Regions from separate parts of the Comamonas aquatilis genome, predicted to be linked through region 2. Evidence: predicted binding sites of a transcription regulator. Region 2 holds the regulator's gene; the other holds the start of a gene.

Region 1 (8,837 bases), on a different contig from region 2:
AGCAAGGCCATGCGCACTTCGCGCAGCATGTCTTGCACATTGGATTCGGTGATGCGGGCCTGGCCACGCATCTCCTTGACGAGTCGCGAGAGTTTGTCGGTCAGTGCGGAGGCCATAAGCAGAAGTGTTCTGAAGTTGTAGACGGTGCTGCCGCCTTTGGGTGAGTCCCGGAAGACTCGAGGTCGGGCGGCTTGGGCCGCAATCAGCATTGCTGGCAGGAAAAGCAGTGCCTGCCCGCCCGAAGCACTCCATTTTACCAACTGCCCTGCTTCTCAGTGGTCTGCCCTTGCAAAGTAGGCGCTTTCATCGGTGCAAGGGTCACCATGGCCGGCAGCAAGCCCGTCAAGCGGGTGTAGCCGTGCCGCCAGAATGCGGCCGAAATCGGCCTTCCCCACAAAGCCTTCTGCACAAGGCCAAATCCCAGAGACGCAGCCGTGTGCGGGCCCCACACCCAGACAGCAAGCTCGTCATTGAAAAATCAGTCCTCGCCTGGCCCGCACACAAAAGGCGACTATGAGTCCTCGCAGCTATCATAGAAAGCATGCTCTCCATGCCTTATTCTGCAGCCAGCACCAGTCTTTCCGCCTGGGCTCTGGCGCTCGCCGCAGCCCTTGCCTATGCGATTCCAGCGCTGGCCTCCCAACGGATTCGGGAAACAGTGGCCAGACTGAGCCTGCGCGTGGCCTGGGCTCTGCACGGTTTGGCGCTGGCCTGGGGTCTGCTGGCGCAGGAACCGCACTTCGGCTTTGCCCCGGCACTGTCCATCACCGCCTGGCTGGTGCTCACGGTCTATGTGGTGGAGCAGCAGCTGTACCCGCAGCTACGCTCGCGCTGGCCGCTTTCCTTGCTGGGCAGCATCGCGGTGCTGCTCACGGTTTTATTCCCCGGTAAGCCCTTGCATGTGGATGCATCGCCCTGGCTGCCCTTGCACCTGGCTTTGGGCATTGCTTCCTATGGCCTGTTTGCCGCCGCCGTGGTGCATGCGGCCCTGATGAACCGGGCGGAGCGCAATATGCGCCAAGGTGGCGACCATGACAGCGGCCTGCCGTTGCTGACCCTGGAGCGCCTGACTTTCCGCTTCGTCAGCGCGGGCTTTGCGGTTCTTACGGCCACGCTAGCGGCAGGCTGGCTGTTTGGCGAACAGCTGTACGGCAAGGCCTGGGTGTGGAATCACAAATCCGTGTTTTCGCTGCTGTCCTGGATCACGTTTGCCGTGCTGCTGTTCGGGCGCAAGCGCTTTGGCTGGCGCGGCCAAAGTGCGGTGCGCGTGCTGTATGCCGGCGCGCTCTTGCTGCTGCTGGCCTATGTGGGCTCACGCTTTGTGATTGAAGTACTGCTGGGGCGTGGCGCATGAAATTCCTGCTGGTTCTCCTGGTCATCGTCGTGGCGGTCGGCATCTGGCGCAGCAAGCGTCGCAAGGCGCAGATGGAGCGCCCCCAGCCCGCCGCCGGGCGCAAGCTGGCTGCGCCGCAGGACATGGTGGAGTGCGCCCACTGCGGAGTGCACCTGCCGCGCGCCGAGGCGCTGACCGAAAAAAGCCGTTTTTACTGCAGCGCCGAACACCAGGCGCAGGCGGCCCGTCGCTGATGGAGCAACCTTCATCCCAGTCGCCATGGGCCCAAACCATGATTCCGCTGGATGTCTCGATTACGCGGCAGGCCGATGCCAGCCTCAATGCGCCCTTTATCCGCATCTGGCAAGCCTTTCTGAGCGGCCGCGTGCTGCTGGCCACAGCCCTGGTCCTGCTTCAGGCCCTGAGCACTCAGCTGCAAGCCACGGCCAGTCCCCTGGTCTGGCTGGTGTGCCTGGGCTATCTCGCGCTGACCGTGGTGATGCGCTGGGCCGCAGCGCGCAACCTGCCCGCGCCTACGGCCGGCCTGCAGTGGCTACCCGTCATAGGCGTGGATATTGCGGCGGTTTTCTTGCTGCAGATTCTGCAATCGAGCAACCTCAACTACATGGCGCTGCTCGCCATCCCGATTCTGATTGCATCGGCCCTGGGCAGCATGCTGCTGGCCATGGGCACGGCCGCCAGCGTCACGCTGCTCTTGCTGGCCATGGTTTCATGGCTGCATGCCAGTCAGGGCAGCGATGCCACCCAGGCCTACTACCAGACGGCCTTCACCTGCGCCGGCTATTTCGGCATGGCCTATCTCACGCAGGATCTCTCGCGCCGCGTGCGCCGCGAACGGGCAGCCGCCCTGCACAGTCGTCTGCGCACGCAGACACAGGAGCAGGTCAACGCCCTGGTCATCAGCAACCTGTCTGACGGCGTGCTGGTCGTCGATCAAAGCCTGCGCGTACAGCAAGCCAATCCGGCAGCGTTGCGGTTGCTGAGCCTGCTGCCCTCCCATCCGCCCAGCTTTTCGCTGCAGACCCAAACCGCCTGGGAACCGCTGATGGATGCCGTGCAACTGAGTTTTGCCCAGAACAGTCCTCTCACGGCCACGGTGCATCTGCAGGCCACGCCCCAGCAGGGGCGCACCGGCCTGCACCTGCGCACACGCATTACCGAAGTGATGGCCAGCGATGCCGAATCCGCAGACTCGCTGTGCGTGGTGTTTCTCCATGATTTGCGAGAGATGGAAGCCCAGCTGCGCACCGAAAAGCTGGCCTCCATGGGCCGCATGTCGGCCGCGGTCGCCCACGAGATTCGCAACCCTCTGGCCGCCATCGTCCAAGCCAATGCCTTGCTGGCGGAAGACCTGGCCGGCCAGCCAGGGGCGCAGCAGCTGTGCAACATCGTCAATCAGAATGCCGAGCGGCTCAACCGCATTGCAGAGGAAATCCTGAATATTGCCCGCGTGCAGCAGGAAGATGCTCTGGCCCAGACCCCGCCGCTGGCGCTGGATCGCCATGCGGCGCAGACTTGCCGCGAATGGCAAAGCCAGGCCTCGCAGCAACCTCTGCTGCAGCTCCATCTGGCTGCCCCCGCGCAGGTCGTGAACTTTGACGAGGAGCATCTGCGCCGTGTGCTGGTCAATTTGCTGGACAATGCCCAACGCCACCGCAGCCATGCGCAGCAGGCACACAGCCTGCAAATTGTCAGCGGGCATGGCGTCAGCGCCTTCATCCCTGCCACGGCAGAGCAAAGCTGGCTGCAGGTCTGGAGCGATGGCGCACCGCTTGAGAGCAGCGTGCTGCGGCATTTGTTCGAACCGTTCTTCTCTTCCCAGAGCCGCTCCAGCGGCCTGGGCCTTTATATCTGCCGTGAGCTGTGCCAGCGCTACGGTGCCACCATCAGCTATCAGCGACTACCCCGGCCCACACCGCAAGGCATGCAGGAAGGCAATGCCTTCACCGTGGTATTCAGCAGCAGCGTAGGGCCTGCCAATGCGCAGTCCCTGTTCGATTTGATTGTGGTCTAAGCCCTGTGACCTCTATTTCCACCACCTCTGCCAGCGCATCGATTCTTGTGGTCGATGACGAACCTGATTTGCGCACTCTGTACGAGCTGACCTTGCTGAGGGAAGGTTACCGTGTGGAAACCGCCGCCTGCGTGCAGGAAGCACGCGAGCAGCTGCAGTCGCGCCGCTTCGATGTGCTGATCTCCGACATGCGCCTGCCTGACGGCAGCGGCATGGAGCTGCTGCTGGAGCTGCGTGAACAGCAGCGCCGCGAACGCTGCATCGTCATCACCGCCTACGGCTCGGCCGAAAACGCGGTGGAAGCGCTGCGCGCCGGTGCATTTGACTACCTGACCAAACCGGTGGATCTGCGCCAGTTTCGCCAGGTCGTGGCCTCGGCCGTGCAAGGCATTGGCGCCGTACCGCCGCCGGGTGCCGCCCCTGCCGCCACAAACACGACCAATACCGGCACTGTCGCTGGCGGCGATGCACTGCTGGCGCTGGTCGGCTCCTCGGCACTGATGCAGTCCGTCAAGCAACGCATTGCCAAGGTGGCCAAGGGCATGGCTCCCGTGCTGATTCACGGGGAATCGGGTACCGGCAAGGAACTGGCGGCCCAGGCCTTGCATGCCTGCAGCCAACGCAGCCAGGGCCCCTTGATTGCCGTGAACTGCGGCGCCATTCCTGAGAACCTGCTGGAGGCCGAATTCTTTGGCGCCCGCAAAGGCTCTTATACCGGCGCCACCCAGGACAGACCAGGCTACTTTCAGGCCGGCCAGGGCGGCACCCTGTTTCTCGATGAAATTGGCGATCTTCCGCTGGCCATGCAGGCCAAGTTGCTGCGCGCCATACAGGAGCGCAAGGTTCGCCCTCTGGGCAGCACCCAGGAGGAGGCGGTGGACGTGCGCATCGTCAGCGCCACCCACCGCGATCTGGCTGCCGATGTGCAAAGCGGGCGCTTTCGCCAGGATTTGTACTACCGGCTCAATGTGATCGAGATTGCGCTGCCGCCGCTGCGCGAGCGCCGCGAAGACCTGCCGGCCCTGTGCCGCACTTTGCTGACGCGGCTGGCCCGCGAATCCCAGATGCCCGAGCCCGAGCTGGATGCCACCAGCCTGGCCCAGATCGCCCAGCTTCCCTTACCAGGCAATGTACGCGAACTGGAGAACGTGCTGCACCGCGCCATTGCCCTGGGCGACGAAGGGCCGCTGCGCATTCCCGAGCAAGCCCTGGCCTCTGCAGCGGCCGAAATGGCAACCTCTCCCGAGAAAAGCGGTACACAGCCAGCCGCCAACGGCTTTACCCCGCCGCCGCCTCCGGGCGTGGCCACGGCCACAACGCCTCCTGCTTCGCTTGAACCCGCATCCGACGAGCTGCCTGACGATCTGCAGTCGTGGCTGGACAACCAGGAGCGCGCTATTTTGGAGCGCGCCTTGCAGGACCACGGCTTCAACCGCACGGCCACGGCCGCCAAACTGGGCATCAGCCTGAGACAAATCCGCTACCGCATCGAGCGCCTGGGCATCAGCTTGCCCGGCGATGGCGTACGCGGCGACTCCGAAAGCCCGGACCATGACCGCAGCAATCCATAAGTCCTCGTCCGGCCGCTGGAAAAAAGGCTGGCTAGACACCGCTCGCCACCTGCCTTCACCCAACTACGGCTTGCGCCCGCCGGGGGCCGACATTGATCTGGTGGTGCTGCACTCGATCAGCCTGCCTCCCGGCCAGTACGGCACAGGCGCCGTGCAGCAGCTCTTCACCAACCAGCTTGACTGGGACGCCCACCCTTACTACCAGGGCATTCGCGGCCTGGAAGTGTCCTCGCACTTCTTTATCACCCGGCTTGGCGAGATCTGGCAGTTCGTCAGCTGCGACGACCGTGCCTGGCACGCAGGCGTCTCCCAATGGCGCGGGCGCGAGCGCTGCAACGACGACTCCATCGGCATAGAGCTGGAGGGCCTGGAAGGCCTGACGTTTGAAGCTGCGCAGTACGGGGCCCTGAATAGTCTGTGCCAGGCCATAGGCGCACACTATCCCGTGCGCCATATCGCCGGCCACGAGCACATAGCCCCGGGCCGCAAACAGGATCCGGGCAGCGGCTTTGACTGGCAGCGATTGCAGCAAAGCCTGCATGTGGGCCAAGCGACCAGCGCCTGGGAATTCCCCTCCCAGGTCTAGGCCCGCAGCATCAACAGGCCAGAAACACGGCCTGAACACGCAGTCGCGAAGCCAACAGCACTCTTGAATCAGGAGCACGTAACACTTTTATTTCTTTGGATTCAAGGTAAAGAAAGTCCAAACCTGTTTCATAACTTGCGCTTGCCGCTATCTTTTATGCATTCCAGCATGCCTGCCATGCGGGCGAACAGCTACTCGCCCTTAGCATGCTCTTCGCTTTACGGTCGGATTCACCGGCATTCTCCGTACTGTCAATAGCGTCTTGGCCTAGCCTGTCGCCTGATGCAAACACATGAATTTTTTACAAATTTTCCAGCCAGGCCGCCAAGCGCCGCAAAGCACGGAAATACGGGGGGTTGCAGCCGTAATTGGGTGCTCACCAGCGGCGTCGGAGTGCCATGAATCACGGTGATTTCAAGCATTCAGCCACCCTGTTCAATTCAACAGCGATACACTACCGGTAGTGTTTGAAAGCGCCTCAGACCCCATATCTAGTGTTTACAAGTTGTGCACACCCTGTGCAAACCATGTGTAAACCGAAGCGCTGATCCGTCTCCTTGAGGGCCTGCCACCTGTGCAGGCCGCTGCCTGCCTTATCCACATTTCGATCCAGAGGAAACTTATGCAAGAAGTGCTGAATCCCCTGTCTTCTGCCGCGCAAACTGGCGCCGCAAACGCATCCTTTGCGACTGCTGACAACTACCAAATCATTCGCCGCAACGGCGACGTAGTGCCTTTTGCCCCTCAGAAGATCGCCATCGCCCTGACCAAGGCCTTCCTGGCCGTGCGCGGGGCCCAGGGCGCTGCATCCGCCAGCGTGCGCGATACCGTCAATGAATTGACCGAAGCCGTGGTGCGCGCCCTGCTGCGCTCGCGCCCCGAAGGCGGCACCTTCCATATTGAAGACATTCAAGATCAGGTCGAACTGGGCCTGATGCGCGGTGGTCACCACGATGTGGCCCGCGCCTATGTGCTGTACCGTGATCGCCGCAACCAGGAACGTGCCGAGCAAAAGAAGGCTGCCGAAGCCGCCGCCATTGCCGCCGCCGCTCCCGCGCCCTCGCTGCATGTGATGGACAACGGCCAGCGCGTGCCCCTGGACCAGCAGCGCATGCTGGCACTGATCGAGTCGGCCTGCCGCAACCTCAATGCCGACATCCAGGCTGCCCCCATCGTCGCCGAGACGCTGCGCAACCTCTATGACGGCGTGCCCCTGGCCGAGGTGTACAAGGCTTCCATCCTCGCAGCCCGCACGCTGATCGAGAAAGACCCCGACTACACCTATGTCACCGCCCGCCTGCTGCTGCACACCATCGTGCGCGAAGTCATGGGCCGCGACGTGCAACCCGAGGAAATGCCAGCGGCCTATGCCGAGTACTTCCCCGGCTTTGTGCAAAACGGCGTGGACAACGAGCTGCTCAACCCCGAACTGCTCCAGTACGACCTGCCCCGCCTGGGCGCTGCCCTGAAGGCCGAGCGAGACCAGCAGTTCGACTACCTGGGTCTACAGACGCTGTATGACCGCTACTTCCTGCACGTACGCAAGACACGCATCGAGCTGCCCCAGTCCTTCTTCATGCGCGTGGCCATGGGCCTGGCGCTCAATGAACAGGATCGTAACGCCCGTGCTATCGAGTTCTATGAACTGCTGAGCTCTTTCGACTTCATGTCGTCCACGCCCACGCTGTTCAACAGCGGCACGCTGCGCTCGCAGCTGTCGAGCTGCTATCTGACCACCGTGCCAGACGACCTGGGCGGCATTTACGACGCCATCAAGGAAAACGCTCTGCTGTCCAAGTTTGCCGGCGGCCTGGGCAATGACTGGACGCGCGTGCGTTCTCTGGGTGCCCGCATCAAGGGCACCAACGGCGAATCGCAAGGCGTGGTCCCCTTCCTGAAGGTCGTCAACGACACGGCCGTGGCCGTGAACCAGGGCGGCAAGCGCAAGGGCGCCGTCTGCACCTATCTGGAATCGTGGCACCTGGACATCGAAGAATTCCTGGAACTGCGCAAGAACACCGGCGATGACCGCCGCCGCACCCACGACATGAACACGGCCAACTGGATTCCAGACCTGTTCATGAAGCGCGTGTTGGAAAAAGGCCAGTGGACCCTGTTCTCGCCTTCCGACGTTCCCGATCTGCACGACCTGTTCGGCGCCGAATTCGAAAAGGCTTACACCGCCTACGAAGCCAAGGCCGCCAAGGGCGAGCTCAAGCTGCACAAAACGGTTCCTGCCACCGACATGTGGCGCAAGATGCTCTCGATGCTGTTCGAGACCGGCCACCCCTGGATCACCTTCAAGGACCCTTGCAACATCCGCTCGCCCCAGCAGCACGTGGGCGTGGTTCACTCGTCCAATCTGTGCACCGAGATCACACTGAACACCAGCGACACCGAAACCGCGGTCTGCAACCTGGGCTCCGTGAATCTGGTTCAGCACATCAAGGACGGCAAACTCGACCATGACAAGCTGCGCAAGACCGTGACCACGGCCATGCGCATGCTCGACAACGTGATCGACATCAACTACTACGCCGTACAAAAGGCCAAGGACTCCAATCTGCGCCACCGCCCCGTGGGCCTGGGCCTGATGGGCTTCCAGGACTCGCTGTACGAAATGCGCACGGCCTATGCCAGCGACGGCGCTGTCGAGTTTGCCGACCAGGCCATGGAAGCGATCTGCTACTACGCCTACTGGGCTTCGACCGAGCTGTCCAAGGAGCGTGGCACTTATTCCACCTTCAAGGGCTCGCTGTGGGATCAGGGCATCCTGCCTCTGGACACCCTGAACCTGCTGGAAAAAGCCCGCGGCGGCTATGTGGAAGTGGACCGCTCGGCTCAGCTGGACTGGGATGCTCTGCGCGCCAAGATCTCCAAGGACGGCATGCGCAACAGCAACTGCGTGGCGATTGCGCCTACGGCCACCATCTCCAACATCGTGGGTGTGGATGCGTCGATCGAGCCTTCGTTCGGCAACCTTTCCGTGAAGTCCAACCTGTCCGGCGAATTCACCGTCATCAACCAGTATCTGGTGCGTGACCTGAAGCGCCTGGGTCTGTGGGATGACGTCATGGTCATGGACCTCAAGCACTTTGATGGCTCGCTGCGTGCCATCGACCGCGTGCCCGAAGAGATCAAGAGCCTGTACGCCACCGCGTTTGAAGTGGAACCCCAATGGCTGGTGGAAGCCGCTGCACGTCGCCAGAAGTGGATTGACCAGGCCCAGAGCCTGAACATCTACATGGCCGGCGCATCGGGCAAGAAGCTCAACGACACCTATATGCTGGCATGGCAGCGTGGTCTCAAGAC
Region 2 (8,837 bases):
GGCGGCGGCTTCCTCCACGGTCTGGGAGGCCGCACCGCCGCTCTTGCAATGGCCGGGCAGGTCCAGGGCCAGCACATTCCAGCCGTGGTTGGCCATGTAGCGGCTTTGCAGTGCCCAGACGCTGTGGTCGCAAAGCACGCCGTGGATAAAGATGGCGGTGGGCTTGGCGGCATCGAAGGCCTTGCCGCCGGTATAGGCGTAGATTTTCGCGTTGTTGACTTCAAAAAACATAGCTATTCCCGCAATGGTGATAAGCGCTAGAGGCTGTTTTTACGTAAATATCGAGGCCGGGCAGCATCAGGCCGCTTTCTCTGCAGCCTTCAAGGCGCGCTTCAAGTCGTCGATCAGATCGTCGGCATCTTCCAGGCCGATGGACAAACGGATCGTGCCCTGGCTGATGCCGGCTTGGCTCAGGGCTTCGTCCGTCATGCGGAAATGCGTGGTGCTGGCCGGGTGAATCACCAGCGAGCGGCAATCGCCCACATTGGCCAGATGGCTGAAGACCTTGAGCGTTTCGATGAACTTCTTGCCCTGGTTGCGGTTGCCGGCAATGTCAAAGCTGAATACCGAGCCCGCGCCGCGCGGCAGCAGCTTTTGGGCCAGCGCATGCGAGGAGTGCGTCTCCAGCATGGGGTGGCCCACGCGGCTGACCAGCGGATGGCTGGCCAGGAACTGCACCACTTTTTCGGTGTTCTTCATATGGCGCTCCATGCGCAGCGGCAGGGTCTCTATGCCTTGCAGGATTAGCCAGGCACTGTGCGGGCTCATGCAGGCGCCAAAGTCGCGCAGGCCTTCACGGCGCGCACGCAGCAAAAAGGCGCCGGTGGTGCTCTCTTCGCTGAACACCATGTTGTGAAAGCCGTCGTAGGGCTGGGTCAGCTCGGGGAAACGGCCCGACTTTTCCCAGTCAAAGCTGCCGCCGTCGACCACGATGCCGCCTATCACCGTGCCGTGGCCGGACAGGAACTTGGTGGCCGAGTGGTAGACGATGTCCGCGCCGTGCTCGAAAGGCTTGATCAGCCAGGGCGAGGTCAGGGTGGAGTCCACCAGCAGCGGCACGCCGGCTTCGTGGGCGATAGCACTGACGGTGGGAATGTCCAAAACATCCAGGCCGGGGTTGCCCACGGTTTCGCCAAAGAAGAGCTTGGTGTTGGGGCGCACGGCGGCCTTCCAGCCGTCGATGTCGCCGGGTTTGACAAACGTGGTCTCTATGCCGAAGCGCGCCAGCGTGTAGTGCAGCAGGTTCTGGCTGCCGCCATACAGGGCGGTGCTGGCCACGATATGGCTGCCCGCGCCCATCAGCGTGGCAATCGACAGGTGCAGTGCGGCCTGGCCGCTGGCCACGGCAATGGCGCCCACGCCGCCTTCCAGGGCCGATACGCGCTGCTCCAGCACGGCATTGGTGGGGTTGGAGATGCGGCTGTAGACATGGCCTGGGCGTTCCAGATTGAACAGGCTGGCCGCGTGGTCGCTGGACTCGAAGACGAAGGAGGTCGTCAGATGGATGGGCACGGCGCGCGCGCCGGTGGCCGGGTCGGGCTGTGCGCCTGCGTGCAGGCTCAGGGTGTCAAAGCCGGGGTCTGAGTAGCCGGGCATGTCTTGTCTCCATTTTGGTGTTTTGGCGAGAGAGGTTCAGACATCGTGAATCGATGCACCAGAATGGGGAATTTACGGGGTGCAGTCGCTTCAGTTGCCTGATGCTGCAGGCATTGTGGGCTATATTTGTGTACGCACTAAAGTGCCTTGCGAACTGTCCGGCCGCCGTGGTGACACGTGGGGGACAAGGTGCTCAATTCAGATTCGGAGAACGGCAATGAAAGTAAGTGACATCCTGCGCGTCAAAGGCAATACCTTGTACACGGTGTCGCCCGATGAGAGCCTGGCCGAGGCGGTGCAGGTGATGTCGGACAAGGACATCGGCTCCCTGGTCGTGATGGACCATGGCGATGTGGTGGGCATGCTGACCTTCCGCGAAGTGATTCAGGGCTTTGTCAAAGGCGGCGGCATCGGCAGCATGACGGTGCGCTCCGCCATGGATGATGCTCCCATGACCTGCACCATGGAAACCGATATGGACGAGGTGCGCCGCATGATGCTGGACCGCCACGCCCGCTATATGCCGGTGATGGACAAGCGCATGCTCATGGGCGTGATCAGCCTCTATGACGTGGCCAAGGCCGTGGTGGACAGTCAGAATTTCGAGAACCGCATGCTCAAGGCCTATATCCGCGACTGGCCCGAAGGCGAACGCCAGGGCGCCGAGTAAGCGCAGCTGTAGAACACACCTACCCAGCGTCTACTACGCCATCCAACCTCAAACCCGCAAGCCTGGCTGTGCGGGTTTTTTGTTTTTTCAATGAAATTGCCGTGAAGCGCTTAGCTGTCAAGCGCTGTTTGCTATGAAAAATATTGAAAACGCTTCAGATTTTGATGCTGCTGTCAGTGCGAATGCCGTCTCGGCCTTGCACGGACTGTGGGCGCAGTGCGGGCTTGATCCCCAGGCTTTGCAGCGCGCGCAACTGACGGGCCAGGCCCAGGGCTTTGCCGCCAGCTTTGCGGCGGCCGATCTGGTGCAGGCCAGTGTGGGCGCAGCGGCCTTGATGGCGACCGAGATCGGCGACTTGCGCGATGGCAGCCGGCCTGCGCAAACCGTGGCCATCAGCGCCCAGCACGCGGCGTTTGAAAGCAGCGGCTACTTTCTGCTTGATGGCCTGCAACCCGATCTCTGGTCGCCCATCTCCGGTCTCTATGCCTGCGGCGCGGCGGTGGGCGCGCCCGGCTGGGTGCGTATTCATGCCAATTTCGAGCATCACCGCGATGGCGCGCTGGCGCTGCTAGGCTTGGCGCCCGGGCCGGACACGCCCAGGGCCGCCGTGGAGCAGGCGCTGCAGCAGTGGAGTGCAGAGCGTTTTGAAGTGGCGGCGGCGCAACAAGGCCTGCCGATTGCCGCATCGCGCAGCCATGAAGCATGGCAGGCGCTGGGTCATGCGGCCGTCATTGCCGCCCAGCCGCTGGTGGCGATCGAACGCATGGGCGACGCACCGCCCATGGCTTGGCCTGTATTGGGGGCGGAGCAGCGGCCTTTGGCGGGTCTCAAGGTGCTGGATTTGACGCGCATTCTGGCAGGCCCCGTGGCCGGGCGCACGCTGGCAGCCTATGGTGCGCAGGTGATGCTGATCAACAGCCCGCATCTGCCCAATATCGATGCCATTGCCGACACCAGCCGCGGAAAGCGTTCGGCCCATGTGGATCTGGAGACGGCGCAGGGCCGTGAGGCGCTGAGGGCCTTGCTGGGCCAGGCCCATGTCTTTATGCAGGCCTATCGCCCCGGTGCGCTGGCGGCCAAGGGTTTCGGTGCGGAGCAGCTGGCGCAACTGCGCCCCGGCATTGTGGTGGGCGAGTTGTGCGCCTATGGCTGGCAAGGTCCGTGGGCCGGGCGGCGTGGTTTTGATTCGCTGGTGCAGACGGCCACCGGCATCAACGCCGATGAAGCGGCGGCCCGTGGTCTGGCCAAGCCGCAAGTCCTGCCCATGCAGGCGCTGGACTATGGGGCGGGCTTTCTGCTGGCTTTTGGCGTACAGGCGGCCTTGCTGCGCCAGGCCCGGGAGGGCGGCAGCTGGCGGGTGCGCGTCACTCTGGCAGGTGTGGCGCACTGGTTGCGCAGCCTGGGGCGTGTGGAGCAGCCGCAATGGAGCGAGGCAAGGCCCGATATCACGCCATATCTGGAAATGCTGGACAGCGGCTTTGGGCGGCTGCAGGCCGTGCGCCATTGCGCGCAGTTTTCGCGCACGCCTGCAGCCTGGGACAGGCCTTCGGTGCCACCGGGCACGGATGAGGCGCACTGGTAAGCGGCGCGGCAAGCGCGGGTGACAGGGGGACGGGTTTTTGCCTTGCAGCGAGGGCAGGACAAGCCAGCAATGCCGAAGCAAGAAGGCGGCTGCGGCACCTGGGCCGCCACATCAACGATAATCCGCAGTCTATGAGCGGCAATACCTTTGGCACAATTTTCACGGTTACGAATTTTGGTGAATCTCACGGTCCGGCCATTGGCTGTGTGATTGACGGCTGCCCTCCGGGCATGGAGCTGAGCGAGGCAGACATCCAGCATGATCTGGATCGCCGCCGCCCCGGTACCAGCAAGTTCGTGACCCAGCGCAATGAACCCGATGCCGTCGAGATTCTCTCGGGCGTGTACGAGGGCAAGACCACGGGCACGCCGATTGCGCTGCTGATCCGCAACACGGACCAGCGCAGCAAGGATTACTCCAATATTGCGCAGAGCTTCCGCCCCGGTCATGCCGACTATGCTTATTTTCAGAAGTACGGCATCCGCGATCCGCGCGGTGGCGGCCGCTCTTCGGCACGATTGACGGCGCCCACGGTGGCGGCGGGTGCCGTGGCCAAGAAGTGGCTCAAGGAAAAGTTCGGTACCGAGTTTCGCGCCTGCATGACGCAGATCGGCGAGCTGCCCATCGGTTTCGAGAGTTGGGAGCATGTGCCCCACAACCCTTTCTTCGCACCCGTGGCCGATGTGAGCCAGTACGAGGAATACATGGAGCAGCTGCGCAAGAGCGGCGACTCCTGCGGTGCGGCTCTGCACGTGAACGCCAGCAACATGCCCGTTGGCCTGGGCCAGCCCCTGTATGACCGACTGGATGCCGATATTGCCTACGCCATGATGGGTTTGAATGCCGTCAAGGCCGTGGAAATTGGCGCTGGCTTCGACAGCGTGGCCCAGCGCGGCACCACGCATGGCGATTCGCTGAGCCCCGAGGGTTTCCGCAGCAACAATGCCGGCGGCATTGTGGGCGGTATCAGCACCGGCCAGGATCTGGAAGTGCGCATTGGCATCAAGCCCACCAGCTCCATCATCACGCCGCGTGAGTCGATTGACGTGCACGGCCAGAGTGCCGAAGTCATCACCAAGGGCCGCCATGACCCCTGCGTGGGCATTCGCGCCGCACCCATTGCCGAGGCGCTGCTGGCGCTGGTGGTGATGGATCACGCGCTGCGCCACCGCGCCCAGTGTGGGGATGTGGATTCGGGCCTGAAGCCGATTCCTGCTGCAGCGCCCTGAGCTTTGAATCGCCGCATGGCGCGGAGCAAGCCGGCCCCGCGCTATGCTTGAAAACTCGATAGTTCGTATCAACGCCAGCCCCGGCATCTATCGCCAGGGTTGGCGTTGTGCTTTGTGGGGCACGGCAGCGGGGCTGTAGCCCGTACTCATTGAATTTGCTATTGAATTAAAAGCTAATGGCGCTTGATTGCATTGCACTTCAGGTGCGTTTAAAACTGAATTTCTTGACTGGCAAGCGCATCCCGCTTCTGTTTTTGCTGCGATTGGCAAAAACAACAAAGCCACCCGAGGGTGGCTTTGGCTGCGGCAGAGAACTTATTTCTTGGGCGGCTTGGGATTCTTGGGACTGCGCACCTCATCCATGATGCTGGTGAAATCGTCCACATCCTTGAAGCTGCGGTACACGCTGGCAAAGCGGATATAACCCACCTTGTCCATGCCCTTGAGTTCTTCCATCACCAGCTCGCCCAAGCGGCTGGAGACCACTTCACGCGTGCCCAGATTCAGCAGCTTGTCTTCGATGCGCTCAATGGCGGCATCGATGAGTTCGGTGCTCACCGGGCGTTTGCGCAAGGCAATCTGGAAAGAACCCTGCAATTTGCCGCGCTCGTATTCAATGCGCCGGCCGTCCTTTTTCACCACCGTGGGAAAGCTGACCTCGGGTCGCTCGTAGGTGGTAAAGCGTTTGTCGCAGCCGCCGCAGCGGCGGCGACGGCGAATGAAGGCCCCGTCTTCGGACTCGCGTGTCTCAACGACTTGCGTGTCCGGGTGATTGCAGAAGGGACACTTCATGGCAGAACGGCAGGGCCTTGATTACTTGCTGTAAACCGGCAGGCGGGCGGTCAGTGCAGCCACCTTCTCACGCACGGCAGCCAGAGTGGCTTCGTCGTTGGGGTTGTCCAGCACGTCGGCCACCAGGTTGGCGGTGATACGGGTTTCTTCTTCGCCGAAACCACGGGTGGTCATGGCGGGAGTACCGATGCGGATGCCGCTGGTCACGAATGGCTTTTCGGGATCGTTGGGGATTGCGTTCTTGTTCACGGTGATGTGAGCCAGACCCAGAGCCGCTTCAGCAGCCTTGCCGGTAATGCCCTTGGCGCGCAGGTCCACCAGCATGACGTGGCTTTCGGTGCGACCGGAGACGATGCGCAGACCGCGTTCGGTCAGCGTGTCGGCCATGACCTTGGCGTTCTTGACCACTTGTTCCTGGTAAGCCTTGAACTCAGGAGTCAGGGCTTCCTTGAACGCCACGGCCTTGCCGGCGATCACGTGCATCAGCGGGCCGCCTTGCAGGCCGGGGAAGATGGCGCTGTTCAGCGCCTTCTCGTGCTCGGCCTTCATCAGGATCACGCCGCCACGGGGGCCGCGCAGGCTCTTGTGGGTGGTGGTGGTGACCACGTCGGCGTGGGGCACGGGGTTGGGATACACACCAGCAGCGATCAGACCGGCGTAGTGAGCCATGTCCACCCACAGGATGGCGCCGACTTCCTTGGCGATCTTGGCGAAGCGCTCGAAATCGATGTGCAGAGCGTAGGCAGAGGCGCCGGCAACGATGATGCGGGGCTTGTGCTCGCGCGCCAGCTCTTCCATCTTGTCGTAGTCGATGGCTTCGTTGGCATCCAGACCGTAGGAAACGGCCTTGAACCACTTGCCGGACATGTTCAGCGCCATGCCGTGGGTCAGGTGACCGCCTTCGGCCAGGCTCATGCCCAGAATGGTGTCGCCGGGCTTGGCAAACGCCATCAGCACGGCCTGGTTGGCTTGCGAGCCGGAATTGGGTTGCACGTTGGCGGCTTCAGCGCCAAAGATTTGCTTGATGCGGTCGATGGCCAGTTGCTCGACCACGTCCACATGCTCGCAGCCACCGTAGTAACGCTTGCCTGGATAGCCTTCGGCGTACTTGTTGGTCAGCTGGGAGCCTTGGGCTTCCATCACGGCGGGCGAGCAGTAGTTCTCGCTGGCGATCAGCTCGATGTGCTCTTGCTGGCGATGGTTTTCAGCCTGGATGGCGGCAAACAGTTCGGGGTCGACTTTCTCGACGGTATCGGTGCGTTGAAACATGGCAGTCCTGTGAACTTGAAATTCCCTTGAGGCCAAGGGCTGCCCAGGCGAACGGCTGAAACGCTTGCGGGTTGCAATCGCTGCGACCTTGGGCGGTACGCTCCCCGGTGGTTCACAGACCTTGCAGTCTGCTGGTTTCCACGTCAGCGGCAGAGAAATTTCTGCGCCTATCGCCAGTTGCGTACACCCGCTAGTGTAGCTGAGCCGGGCCGGGCTTTCCCCAAGCTCCCGCTGCAAGTCCATGGGCTTTGTTGCGTTTTGTGCATTTGCACAAAAGCTGCCGGCACTGGAGTGGCACCAATGAAAAGAGCTGGCCATGGCCAGCTCCCGGGTGCAGAGGCAGACGCCTTACATTTGCCCTACGTTGGCCTGGGCCAGCTTGACGACGTTCTTGTCGAGCGCTGCCGAGGGCTGGCTCAGGCTGTCGATGGCCGAGGAGGTGAGGGTATCCTTGGCATGTGTCGAAGGATTGGCCTTGACCTTTTGCGCAGGCGCATCGGCCTTGGCTGTCAACAGAGAGTCGCCGCGCAGACCGACGGCCGCGCGCATGCGCTGGTGTTCGGCCAGTACCTTGGCTGCATAGCCGCCGTCGCTGGGCAGATTGGCGGCGCCCACGTAGTAACGCAGTCCGCCTTCGATGGAGCCGGCACGGGCGATGCAATCCTTGAGCACCTTGACGCCTACCTTGAGGTTGGTCACGGGATCAAAAGCAGCATGCTGGCCGCCAAAGCTCTCGTACTTGTCGGTGTGCACCGAAGTCATGACCTGCATCAGGCCCTGGGCACCGACCGAGCTTTGGGCAAAGGGGTTGAAGCTCGATTCAATGGCCATGATGGCCAGGATCAGCATGGGGTCCAGCTTGTTGGCCTTGCCCTGGGCATAGGCTTCGCTGACCAGAGCCGCCAGGGGCTCGGGTGCTACGCGGTACTTCTTGCTCAGCCAGTAGGCTACGGCAGCCTGCTCTTTGGGCAGGCTCTTGGGATTGGCGGCCGTGGCACGGTCGCTGGCTGCGACCATGGCGGTGGCCACATCTTCGACAGCAACTTCAGCTTCGGCCATCACGGGCTGGCGGGCATCCAACCATTGGCGCAGCTGGCTTTCACCAGCGAGCCGCAGATCGGGGCGGGAGATCAAAATCAAGGCCGAGATGGCCACGGCCAAGCCCAGGAGGGCGAAACCGTTGTGGGTGAGAGCAAGAAAACCATGGGCCACTTTGTGGCCCAACGTTCGCGCGGAGGCGACCAATTTTTCTGACGCTGGCATAGCTTGTCCTTTCTGGAGGGCTGCCCCGGGGCATCGCTATGCAACCTGGATGGTTGGCGAATTGCCGTTGGCAACGACCTCAATGAGGTTTTGCTGCGGGCCGACTAAAAGCGCCTGGGCCGGAGTGTCCGGAAGGCGTATGTCGGTCTGCTCAGTCGTGAGGCAGCGGAAACAAAAAACGCTCTTTTCGAGCGCTGGCGGATTCTAGGAGTCCTCTTAATAATCGGTCAACACTAACAAAAATAGTTTTAATATTTTAAAGTAATATTAAAGCTGTATAAAAGCACAGCTATTTACAAGAAGGTCTTCGGGAAATCACCACTACAAGCAGTGTGTGTGCTCACATCCTTATTTGCATCAAAAAAGAGAAATAAAATGAAAAAACGCTGGTAACCCTTTGCCTGCACGGATATAGTGAATCTGCCTGCAAACTGCA

What was found. The regulator NrdR, encoded in region 2, represses ribonucleotide reductase genes. The targets are predictions, from matches to a motif close to CACNANATNTNGTG.
Region 1: a site for NrdR is predicted at 6,009-6,022, ahead of ACNAZA_RS08565 (ribonucleoside-diphosphate reductase subunit alpha). Genes of this name have one in related genera too.

What each region holds. Positions count from the first base shown of each region.
Region 1 is NZ_CBCSIW010000005.1:2,043-10,879, reverse strand. Features, by position in the region: gene ffh (signal recognition particle protein) at 1-116, opposite strand, end outside; gene ACNAZA_RS08590 (cytochrome C assembly family protein) at 542-1,354, shown strand; gene ACNAZA_RS08585 (PP0621 family protein) at 1,351-1,587, shown strand; gene ACNAZA_RS08580 (sensor histidine kinase) at 1,626-3,368, shown strand; gene ACNAZA_RS08575 (sigma-54-dependent transcriptional regulator) at 3,416-4,939, shown strand; gene ampD (1,6-anhydro-N-acetylmuramyl-L-alanine amidase AmpD) at 4,920-5,525, shown strand; gene ACNAZA_RS08565 (ribonucleoside-diphosphate reductase subunit alpha) at 6,148-8,837, shown strand, end outside.
Region 2 is NZ_CBCSIW010000004.1:94,630-103,466, forward strand. Features, by position in the region: gene ACNAZA_RS07350 (alpha/beta fold hydrolase) at 1-231, opposite strand, end outside; gene ACNAZA_RS07355 (O-acetylhomoserine aminocarboxypropyltransferase) at 298-1,596, opposite strand; gene ACNAZA_RS07360 (CBS domain-containing protein) at 1,814-2,266, shown strand; gene ACNAZA_RS07365 (CoA transferase) at 2,400-3,848, shown strand; gene aroC (chorismate synthase) at 3,980-5,077, shown strand; gene nrdR (transcriptional regulator NrdR) at 5,393-5,869, opposite strand; gene glyA (serine hydroxymethyltransferase) at 5,891-7,138, opposite strand; ZMP/ZTP riboswitch at 7,173-7,329, opposite strand; gene ACNAZA_RS07385 (lytic transglycosylase domain-containing protein) at 7,487-8,401, opposite strand; gene ACNAZA_RS07390 (hypothetical protein) at 8,695-8,837, opposite strand, start outside.